Regions from separate parts of the Xanthomonas sp. F4 genome, predicted to be linked through region 1. Evidence: predicted binding sites of a transcription regulator. Region 1 holds the regulator's gene; the other holds the start of a gene.
What was found. Region 1 encodes FliA, which starts transcription of late flagellar genes. Its sites were predicted from a motif close to TAAAGTTTNNCNNNCNNNGGCCGATAA; they were not measured.
Positions count from the first base shown of each region.

Region 2: the regulator FliA is predicted to act here: its motif matches at 2,123-2,149, upstream of FHR66_RS20560 (methyl-accepting chemotaxis protein).

Region 1 covers NZ_JAASQX010000002.1:96,097-101,894, forward strand. The annotation lists gene FHR66_RS08320 (chemotaxis protein CheA) at 1-1,730, opposite strand, end outside; gene FHR66_RS08325 (protein phosphatase CheZ) at 1,735-2,343, opposite strand; gene cheY (chemotaxis response regulator CheY) at 2,344-2,736, opposite strand; gene FHR66_RS08335 (RNA polymerase sigma factor FliA) at 2,756-3,505, opposite strand; gene FHR66_RS08340 (MinD/ParA family ATP-binding protein) at 3,502-4,386, opposite strand; gene flhF (flagellar biosynthesis protein FlhF) at 4,373-5,798, opposite strand, start outside.
Region 2 covers NZ_JAASQX010000010.1:32,002-37,799, forward strand. The annotation lists gene FHR66_RS20560 (methyl-accepting chemotaxis protein) at 1-2,005, opposite strand, end outside; gene FHR66_RS20570 (MFS transporter) at 2,548-3,897, shown strand; gene folE (GTP cyclohydrolase I FolE) at 4,065-4,664, shown strand; gene FHR66_RS20580 (DUF3375 domain-containing protein) at 4,696-5,798, shown strand, end outside.

The DNA of each region.
Region 1 (5,798 bases):
TCCAGGATCAGCGCCAGGCGGCCGTCGCCGATGAGGGTGGCGCCGGCGTAGCCGGGCAGGCCGCGCAGGGAGCGCGGCAGCGGCTTGATCACCACTTCCTCGCGGCCGCGGACCTGGTCCACGACCAGGCCCATGCGCGATTCGCCGGCCTGCAGCACCACCACGGTCAGCAGCGGCAGTTGCGGGGCGTCGATGTTGAGCCACTGGCGCAGGTCCACCAGCGGCAGGGTGTGCGACTGCCGGTCGAGCACGGCGCGGCCGTCGAACCAGCCCAGCGAGCGGCGCGGGGCGTGCAGCACTTCCACCACGCGCGCCAGCGGCAGTGCGTAGACGGTGTCGCCGGCCTGCACCAGCAGGGTCGGCAGGATCGCCAGGGTCAGCGGCACGCGGATCAGGAAGCGGCTGCCGCGACCCAGTTCCGACTGGATCTGGATCTGTCCGCTGAGCTCGCGGATGCGCGACTGCACCACGTCCATGCCGACGCCGCGGCCGGAGATGTCGGTGACTTCGGCCTTGGTCGAGAAGCCGGGCAGGAACACCAGGTGCAGGCATTCCTCGGTGGTCAGGCGGGCGGCGGCCTCGGGGTCGATCAGGCCCTTCTCGCGGGCCTTGGCGCGCAGCCGTTCCGGGTCGATGCCGGCGCCGTCGTCCTGCACCTCGATGCTGACGTAGTCGCCTTCCTGCTGCGCCGACAGGCGCACGTGGCCGCCGCGCGGCTTGCCGGTGGCCTCGCGCAGCGCCGGCGCCTCGATGCCGTGGTCGATGGCGTTGCGCACCAGGTGCACCAGCGGATCGGCCAGCGCCTCGACCAGGTTGCGGTCCAGTTCGGTATCGGCGCCGATCAGTTCCAGTTCCACTTCCTTGTTGAGGGAGCGGGCGACGTCGCGCGCGACCTTGGGGAAGCGCGAGAACACCTTGCCGACCGGCTGCATGCGCGTGCGCATGACCGCCGACTGCAGGCGCGCGGTGGCGATATCCAGGCTGCTGACCGCGCGGTCCAGTTCCTCGTCGCGCAGGCGCACGCGCAGGGTCTTGAGTCGGTTGCGCGAGAGCACCAGTTCGCCGATCAGGTTGACGATCGCGTCCAGGCGCTTGGTGTCCACACGCACGGTGTGTTCGGGTTCGGCGGCCTTGGCCGGGGCGGCCGCGGCCTTGGGCGCGGCGCTGGGCGCGCGCGGCGCCGGCTGCAGCGCCTGCGGCGTGGCCGTCGGCGGCGCATCGCCGTGCAACTGGTCCAGCAGCGCTTCGAATTCGTCGTCGCTGATCAGATCCCCCGCGGCCGCGGCGGTGGCCGCTGCGGGGGCGGGTGCCGGCGCGGCGCTCTTGGCCGGGGCCGGGGCCGGGGCGGCGTCGCCGTGCGCGTCGAACTGCGCGATCAGTTCCGGCGGCGCACGCGGTGGCTCCTGGCCGCTGCCGAAGGCGTCGAGCATCGACTGCAGGTAGTCCAGCGACTGCTGCGCGGCGTCGAAGTGCCGCGCCTGCAGGGTGGCCTGGCCGGCGCGGGCCATGCCCAGGGTTTCCTCCGCGGCGTGGCACAGTTCGACCATGGCGTTGATCGCCAGGAAGCCGGCGCCGCCCTTGAGCGTGTGGAATCCGCGGAACACGGCGTTGAGCTGGCCGCTGTCCTCGGGCGCCTGCTCCAGCGACACCAACTGCTCGCCGAGCCGGTCCAGGATCTCCTGGGCCTCGATGATGAAGTCGGCAGCGATGTCGTCGGGTACGGCGCTCATGGCATTACAGTCCCAGTCCGGACAGCAGGTCGTCGGCGTCGTTCTGCGACACGCCGTGGCGGTCCAGACCGGGCAGGGCCGGGCCGGCCAGGCTGCCGTCGGGTTTGCGTTCTTCCTTCGGCGGCAGCCCCAGCGCGCCGAAGCCTTCGTGCACGCGGCGCACGATGCCGGCGACGCGGCGGATGATCTGCCCGGTCAGGTCCTGGAAGCTCTGCGCCAGCGCCATTTCGGTGAGGTTGTGGCGGATCTTGTCGAGGATCTCGCCCTGGTCGCCGCTGAGGCCGCCGGCGGCGAGCTGGTTGGCCAGCGCGCGGCATTCCTCGGCCAGGTCCAGGGTGCGGTGGCTGGCCTGTTCGGTCATCTCCACCACGTGGTCCAGACGCGAGCAGGCGTCGTCCAGCTCGCCGGCCTCGCTGGGCACCACCGGCAGTTCGCCGAGCGCCTGACCCAGATCGCGCGCGAGCCGGCTCAGGCCCTGCATCATCGGCCGCGTGCGCCAGGCGGCGAGGGTGTCGATCTCCCTGCGCCAGCCGGCCTCGTCGCCGTTCTCCAGCGCGTCCAGCGCGCCTTGCAGGCGTTCGATCAGGGCGGTACGTTCGGCGGTGGCTTCCATTTAGGCGGTCGCTCCCAGGCGTTCGAAGATCTTGCCCAGCTTCTCCTGCAGCGTCTGCGCGGTGAACGGCTTGATGATGTAGCCGTTCACGCCGCACTGCGCGGCCTCGATGATCTGCTCGCGCTTGGCCTCGGCGGTGACCATCAGCACCGGCAGGTGCTTGAGCTTGTCGTCGGCGCGGATGTTGCGCAGCAGATCGATGCCGGTCATGCCGGGCATGTTCCAGTCGGTGACCACGAACTCGAACGGTGCCGAGCGCAGCGCGGCCAGGGCGCTGTTGCCGTCTTCGGCCTCGGCGGTGTTGGTGAAGCCCAGATCGCCGAGCAGATTCTTGACGATGCGCCGCATCGTCGAGAAATCGTCCACGATCAAAATCCGCATGTTCTTGTTCACCACTGACTCCTAAGGGTTCCTATTCTTCGTCTTCCAGACCGGCATCGGCGACACCGAACGCCTTCAGGCGTCCGCGCAACCGTACCGTGGCCTGGCCATGGATCTGACACACGCGCGACTCGCTGACCCCGAGTACCGCGCCGATTTCCTTGAGGTTCAATTCCTGCTCGTAGTACAGCGACAGCACCAACTGCTCGCGTTCGGGCAACTGCGCAATGGCCTTGCCCAGCTCGCGGCCGAATTCGCTGCGCTCGAGCATCTGCTGCGGATTGGGTCCGCCCTTGGCGATGGTATCCAGCTCGCCATGGTCCTCGATGCGCGACTCCAGGCTCAGCACCTGGCCGCGGGCGGCATCTTCCATCAAACGCAGGTATTCGGGAAGCGGCATGTCCATCGCCGCGGCCACTTCGTTGGCGGCGGCGGCGCGGCCGGTGCTCTGTTCGATCTTGCGGATCGCCGAGGCGGCGTCGCGGGCGCGGCGGTGCACCGAGCGCGGCACCCAGTCGCCGCGGCGGATCTCGTCGATCATCGAGCCGCGGATGCGGATCGAGGCGTAGGTCTCGAACGAGGCGCCCTGTTCGGCGTCGTAGCTGCGCGAAGCCTCGATCAGGCCGATCATGCCGGCCTGGATCAGGTCGTCGATCTCGACGCTGGCCGGCAGTCGCGCCGCCAGGTGATGGGCGATGCGCCGGACTAGGTCCGAGTGCTGGGCGATGTAGTCGTTGGCGCTGTTGCGCTGGACGGCGCGGTAGTGGGCGGCGGCGTTCATGCGGCCACCCCGCGCTGGATGATGCGTTCGACGAAGAACTCGACGTTGCCGCGCGGGGCGGTCGGCGCCTGCCAGCGCGCGGTGCGCCGGGCGATCTCGGAGATCGCCTGCGCCGACGGGCTGGACGGGTAGGCCTTGACCACCGGCTGCTGGCGCTGCACCGACAGGCGCAGCCAGTCGTCCTGCGGCACGCAGCCCAGGTAGTTCAGCGACACGTCGCCGAGGAACTTCTCGCAGACCCGGCTCAGCTTGTCGTACAGCAGGCGGCCTTCGTTGAGGTCGCGCACCATGTTGGCGACGATCTGCACCCGGTCCACGCCGCGCTCGCGCGAGAGGACCTTGATCAGGGCGTAGGCGTCGGTGATCGAGGCCGGCTCGTCGCAGACCACCACCACCGCGTCCTGCGCGGCCTGGCAGAAGGTCAGCACGCTGTCGGTGATGCCGGCGGCGGTGTCGACGATCATCACGTCCAGCTCGCGCTGCAGCTCGGAGAACACGTTGACCAGGCCCACGTGCTGGGCCGGCGGCAGCTCGGCCATGTAACGGCGGCCGGAGGCGGCGGGCACCACCATCAGCCCGTTGGGCATGTCGATCAGCACTTCTTCGAGGGTGCAGCGCCCGGCGACCAGGTCGGCCACGGTGAACTTGGGCGTCAGCCCCAGCAGCACGTCGACGTTGGCCAGGCCGAGGTCGGCGTCCAGCAGCAGGGTGCGCTTGCCCATGTCGGCCAGCGCCATGGACAGGTTGACCGAGATGTTGGTCTTGCCCACGCCGCCCTTGCCGCCGGTCACGGCGATGGTGCGCACCGGACCCAGCGGTTCGCTACGCGTCGCCGACAGGGGGAAGGCATTGGTCAGATTGACGTAGTCACGCGACGGCATGGGTCTGCTCCGGAGTACAGGGCTTATCGGCAGCGCGCCGCAAATCTTCAAGGCGCAATACCAGGCTGGCGGCGTTGGCGCGGTGCAGGTCGTCCGGCACGCGCTGTCCATCGGTCACCCAGGTGATGGGGAGGCGGTGGTCCACGACCACCGACAAGGCACTGCCGAACCGCCCGGTCTCGTCCAACTTGGTCATGATGACCCCCTGTGGGTCGGCGCCGGCGAACCGGCGCACCACCTCGTCCAGGTCGGAGAAATGGGCATTGGCAGGCAGTACCAGCAAGGATCGGACCACACGCGAGGCGCGCAGCCAGTGCAGCTGGGCGGCCAGGGCGCGGTCGCGCTGGCCCATGCCGGCGGTGTCGATCAGCACCAGCTTGTAGTCGGCCAGGCGCTCCAGCAACTGCTGCAGCGCGGCGTCGCTGTCGGCCTCGTGCACGGCGATGCCGAGCTGGCGGCCGTAGCTGTGCAACTGTTCGCGGCCGCCGACGCGGACCGTGTCGGTGGTCACCAGGGCCACGTCGCGGGCGGCATGGCGCTCCAGGAAGCGCGAGGCCAGCTTGGCGATGGTGGTGGTCTTGCCGGCGCCGGTGGGGCCGATCAGGGCGATCACGCCGCCTTCCTCGATCGGGTCCAGCGGAGCGATCGGCAGGCGCTTGGACAGCAGGCCCAGCATCAGCCCGCGGCCGCGGTGCAGCTCCAGGTCGGCGGGGATCTGCATGACCACGTCGCGGGTGATGCCGCTGTCGAAGCCATAGTCGTCCATCAATTCCAGGGCCTGGGCGCGGACCGGCGAACCGCGCAGGCGTTCGTCGGTGAGGCGGTTCATCTCGCGCTCGATCATCTGCCGCATCAGCGCCAGTTCGTCGCGCAGCTGCGTCAATTGTTCGTCGTTCTGCGGGGCCGGGAAGGTCGGCACCGCCGCCAGCGTCGCGGCCGCCGGGATTCCGGCAGTGGCCGGCGCGTCCGGCTTGGCCGCGCTCGGCGCAGGCACGGCCGGGGCCGGGCTCGCCACCGGGGTCAGCGCCACCGCGGCGACGTCGTCGCGCCAGGCCGGCACGGCCTCGGCGGCCGGCGCCGCGGTGGCGGCGGCGAACGGGCTGGGCATGGGCACGCTGATCGGGGCGTTGCGGAACACGTCCTCGGGGATGCTGAAGTCGGCGCGGCCCGTGGCCGGTGCCGGGGCCTTGGCCGCTGCGGCCGGGCGCGCTGCGGCAGCCGGGGCGGCCGCGGCGGGCATGGCCGAGGCGGCCAGCGCCGCCGGCTGGGTCAGCGGCCGCGCTGCGGCAGCGGCCGGTGCGGTCGCCGCGGCGCCACCACGGCGCTCGCTGATCGCGGCCATCATCGCCATCGCCGGGCTGGCCGCGGCCTTGTCGCTGCGGGCGGCGCGCGGTGCGGCAGTGGCCGGTGCC
Region 2 (5,798 bases), on a different contig from region 1:
CGTTCTGCTGGGTGGTCTCGTCCATGCGCGCGATGGTCTGGTTGACCTGCGCGATGCCGTTGGCCTGCTCGTGCGAGGCGGCGGAGATCTGCCCCATGAGGTCGGTGACGTGCTGCACGCTGGCCACCACCTGGTCCATGGTGGCACCGGCCTGGTGCACCAGCGTGGCGCCGTGGGCGACGCGTTGCACCGAGTCGTCGATCAGGGTCTTGATCTCCTTGGCGGCGCCGGCCGAACGATGCGCGAGCGTGCCGACCTCCGCGGCCACCACCGCGAAGCCCTTGCCCTGCTCGCCGGCGCGCGCGGCTTCCACTGCGGCGTTGAGGGCGAGGATGTTGGTCTGGAAGGCGATGCCGTCGATCACCGCGATGATGTCGGCGATGCGCTTGGAGGCGGCCTGGATGCCATCCATGGTCTCCACCACCTGGCCCACCACGTCGCGGCCTTCGCTGGCCACGCCGGCCGCGCCCAGTGCCAGTTGGTTGGCGCGCTGGGCGTGCTCGGCGTTCTGCTTCACGGTGGAGGTCAGCTCCTCCATCGAGGCGGCGGTCTCTTCCAGGCTGGCGGCCTGCTGTTCGCTGCGCTTGGCCAGCTCCTGGTTGCCGCTGGCGATGTCCTCGGCGGCGAAGCCGATGCTGTTGGTGGTGCGCTGGATGTGCGCGACGATGTCGGTGAGGCGATGCACGGTGCTGTTGGCGTCGTCGCGCATGGCGGCGAACACGCCGTGGAAGTTGCCGCTCATGCGCACGGTGAGGTCGCCGTCGGCGATGCAGCGCAGCAGCGCGGAGAACTTGGCCAGGTTGGCGTCGGCGGTGGCCATCATGGTGTCGAGGTTCTCGACCATGGTGCGGAAGGCGTGCTCGAACTTCTCCGGCTGGCCGCGGTGGGCGAAATTGCCGGCGCAGGCGGCCTCGGCCAGGGTCTGGATCTGCACGTTGATGGCGTGCAGGTTCTGCTTGACCTGCTGCATCGCCGCGGTGATCGCGGCTTTCTCGCCGGGATAGTGGGCGATGTCCTGGCTGAGGTCGCCGATGGCGTAGCGGCCCATCACCTCGGTGATGCGCAGCTGGGTCTGCACGTGCGCATCGACCAGGGCATTGGTGTCGGCGACCATGCGCCCGTACTCGCCGGGGAAGCGCTGTGCGTCCATGCGATAGCTGATGGCGCCGGCGTCGTGGCGCGCGGCCATCTCGCGCTGCGCGGAAATCACCTCGTGCAGGCGCCGCTGCATCTGCTGCATGGCGCGCAGCAACTGCCCGGCCTCGTCGTGGGTGGTGGCGGTGTCCGGGCTGCTCAGGTCGCCGGCGCCGATGCGCTCGGCCAGGCCCAGCGCCTGCCGCAGCGGGCGCACCACGCGGCGGGTGAGCAACAGGGCGATCAGCGAGCCCAGCAGCAGCGCCAGCACGGTGCAGCCGATCATCAGCAGGGCGAAGCCGCGCGCGGTGGCCATCGCCTCCTTGGCGGCCTGGCGGTTCTTGGCTTCCTGCAGGTCGATGAAGGCGTTGATGCTGGCCAGCCAGTCGACGAAGGCCGGGCGCGCCTGCTGCAGCAGCAGCGCCTGCGCCTGCACGGTGTCGCCGGCATCGCGCAGCCGCCGGACCTGCGCGATCAGCGGCATGGTGCGCTGTTCGATGCCCTGGATGCGCTGCAGGATGGCTTTCTCCTGGGCGTCGGTGGAGGCGGCCAGAAGGGCGTCGAGCGGCTGCGCGGCACGCGCGTAGTCGCCGGCCAGCTTGTCGATGGTCTGCTCGGTCGCCTGCCGGCCGGCGGCATCGTCCAGCAGCACCACGTCGCGCAAGGCGATGGCGCGGTCGTGCACGCTGCCGCGGAAGTTGATGGCGTAGCGCTGCTTGACGCTGTTGACTTCGTTGATCGCGGTGAGCCGCCGGTCGATGCTGTGCACGCGCTGGATGCCGACCACGGTGAGCAGGACCATCAGTACGATGATCGTGAGAAAGCCGAGCGCGAGGCGCTGGCCGATGCGCAGATTCGAAAGGGCGTGCATGGGATCGGGGGAATGGGGGAAGGAAGAGGGATGACGGTAGGTGACGGCGGACGGGCAGGCAGGTTGCCTGCGCCCGCGTGACGCGCGCAGGGCGCTGGTCCCCGGGCCGGCGCATGGATAGCGGCGTTACCCGGTCGAACTGAAGGGATGTGGCCTGGGCGCCGGCGGCGCAGTGCGGGGAACGTGATGGGGTGCCTGTCTGCGTGGCGATGGCCGCCGGCCACGTCAGGCCGTGCGCGGCGCGGCGGTGACCGGCACGGCCCGGCTCGCGCCGCCTGGAACATATCGACCGCCGTGGCGCGGTGTTCTGGATCGTCGCAGCAAGCAGGCGCAGACACAGGTCAAGCGCATCTCCAGCACTTGCGACATGCTTGCCGCGGGCAAGCGCCAGGTCTGCTGCTCCGATCGCTCGGGCAGGTACGGCAAGGCATTCGCTGCGCCGCAGGCACAATGAGGCGCGCGCCTGGCACACGCGCTGCCGCGACAGGATCCTCGCACGTGTGTGCCTATACTCCGTGACGTCCATCCACGAGGCCCGCCGCATGAGTGCATCCACCTCTTCGTCCGCCGCCGCCGCACCGGGCAGCCTGCGCCGCTCGGTGTCCAACACGCTCAAGGGCTCGGCCGGCAATCTGGTGGAGTGGTACGACGTCTATGTCTATTCGGTGTTCGCCACCTACTTCGAGTCGCAGTTCTTCTCCAAGGAGGACAAGAACGCCACGTTGTACGTGTGGGCGATCTTCGCGGTGACCTTCCTGATGCGGCCGATCGGCGCCTGGTACTTCGGCCGCTTCGCCGACCGCTACGGTCGCCGCCTGGCGCTGACGGTGTCGGTGTCGGTGATGGCCGCCTGTTCGTTCCTGATCGCGGTGACGCCGACCGTGGCCAGCATCGGCAGCGGGGCGGCGGCGGTACTGCTGCTGGCGCGGCTGCTGCAGGGTTTCGCCACCGGCGGCGAATACGGCACCAGCGCCACCTACATGTCCGAGGCGGCGATTCCCGGGCGTCGCGGCTTCCTGTCCTCGTTCCACTACGTCACCCTGGTCGGTGGCCACGTGCTGGCGCAGGCGGTGCTGCTGGGAATGCTGCATTTCTTCGACAAGGGCCAGGTCTCCGAATGGGGTTGGCGCGTGGCCTTCGGCCTGGGCGGCATCGGCGCGCTGGTGGTGTTCTGGCTGCGCCGCACGATGGACGAGTCGCTGACGGCCGAGTCCATCGCCGCGGCCAAGCAGGGCAAGGACACGTCCTCCGGCTCGCTGCGCGAGCTGTTCGTGCACCAGTGGCGCCCGCTGCTGCTGTGCTTCCTGATCACCGCTGGCGGTACCGTGGCGTTCTACACCTACTCGGTGACCGGGCCGAAGATGATCCAGACCGCCTTCGCCGGCGACGACCTGATGGCCGGCACCATCATCAACCTGGTCGCGCTGATCGTGCTGATGCTGATGCAGCCGGTGGGCGGCTGGCTGTCGGACATCATCGGGCGCAAGACCCTGCTGGTGTTCTTCGGCATCGGCGGCGTGCTCTATACCTGGTTCCTGGTGCTGGAACTGCCCAAGCAGAGCGACTGGCTGAGCGCGTTCGCGATCCTCACCGCCGGCTTCGTCATCCTCACCGGCTACACCTCGATCAACGCGGTGGTGAAGGCCGAGTTGTTTCCCACCCACATCCGCGCGCTGGGTGTGGGCCTGGGCTATGCGCTGGCCAATTCGGCCTTCGGCGGCACCGCGCCGCTGCTGTACCAGGCCTCGCTGAAGACCGGCCATGTCACCACCTTCGTCTGGTACGCCACGGCGGTGATCGCGGTGTCGCTGGTGGTGTACATGTTCTTCCTGACCAACAAGGGCTCCAACTGGCTCGACCACGAGGGCGAGATGCGGACGCGTTCGCGCTGACCGGCGCCGCGTCGGCCCGGGCGGTGCGCGCGCCGCCCGGACGCTGAGCAGATGGACGCTGAACGGCGCACCCGGTCGCGGCCGGGTCGCCCCGCCACGCGGGGGCCGCCATGCGGCGGCTGCCGGGCGACTCGGGTACCATGCAGCCCCCTCACGGGCGTTCCCCCATGGCCGATTCCGACAATAGCTCCACTCCCCCGGTGACCCAGGCGCAGGCCGAAGACGCAGTGCGCACCCTGTTGCGCTGGGCCGGCGAAGACCCCACCCGCGAAGGCTTGCTGGACACCCCGCGGCGCGTGGCCGAGGCCTATGGCGACTGGTTCAGCGGCTACCGCGCCGACCCGCGCGAGTACCTGCTGCGCACCTTCGAGGAAGTGGCAGGCTACGACGAGCTGATCGTGCTGCGCGACATCGAGTACGAAAGCCACTGCGAGCACCACATGGCGCCGATCATCGGCAAGGTCCACGTCGGCTACCTGCCGCGCGGCAAGGTGGTGGGCATCAGCAAGCTGGCGCGCGTGGTCGAGGCCTATGCGCGGCGCTTCCAGGTGCAGGAGAAGATGACCGCACAGATCGCCCAGTGCATCCAGGACGTGCTGCAGCCGCTGGGCGTGGGCGTGGTGGTGGAAGGCGCGCACGAGTGCATGACCACCCGCGGCATCCACAAGCGCGGCGTCAGCATGGTCACCTCGAAGATGCTCGGCACCTTCCGCGAGGACGCGCGCACCCGCGCCGAGTTCCTGCGCTTCATCGAGCGCGTGCGCTGAGTTTGCGGATGCGGTGGCGGTCGGTTCCTGCATGAAGCCGCATGTCCGGATCGCCGGCTATCGCCAGTTGCGCGAACAGCCGTTGTGGAAGCTGCTCGCCGCCGACCATGCCCCGGAGCTGATCGGCCTGCTGCAGACCCTGCTCGGCGACGCCCAGCGGCGGCTGCCGGCCGACGTGCTGCACGAGCGCCTGCAGCGCCAGCTCGATGCGCTGAAGGACGACGAGCTGTCGCGCGAACTGCCGCGCACCGCGCAGGCCTACGTGGCGCACTGGCTGGCGCAGGGCTGGCTGGAGCGGCGCCTGCCCGAGGGCGATGCGCAGGAAGAATACGAACTGTCGCGGCAGGCGGCGCAGGCGATCCGTTTCATCGCTGGCGTGCGCGACAGCGCCAGCGTGGCCACCGAGAGCCGGTTGTCGCTGGTGATCCAGCAACTGGTGCAACTGGCCGGGCAGACCGAGACCGATCCGGACGCGCGCCTGGCCGCGCTGCGCGCCGAGCGCGAGCGCCTGGACGCGGAGATCGAGCGCGTGGCCGCCGGCAAGCTGGCCGCGCTGGACGGCAAGCGCGCGCTGGAACGCACCCGCGACATCATCCGTCTGTCCGACGACCTGACCGAGGATTTCCGCCGCGTCCGCGACGATTTCGAACGGCTCAACCGCGAGTTCCGCGAGCGCATCATCGACGACGAGGGCGCGCGCGGCGACGTGCTGGAGAAGCTGTTCGCCGGCATCGACGTGATCGGCGAGAGCGAGGCCGGGCGCAGTTTCCAGGCGTTCTGGAGCCTGCTCAACGACGCCGAGCAGAGCGTGCAACTGGACGTGGCGCTGGAGGCGCTGCTGGCGCGCGGCTTCGCCCGCCGCCTGGACCGCCACGAGCGCGCCTTCCTGCGCGGGCTCACCGGCACCCTGCTCGAACGCGGCGGCCAGGTGCACGAGGTGATGCAGCATTTCGCGCGCAGCCTGCGCGGGTTCGTACAGAGCCGCGGCTACCTCGAACAGCGCCGGCTCAACCAGTTGCTGAAGCAGGCGCAGGGCGAGGCACTGCAGTTGCGCGACCATCTGCACGCCACCGCCGCCACCGGCTACGTGCTGCCGCTGAGCAGCGCGCGACTGCGCTCGCTGTCGCAGTGGCG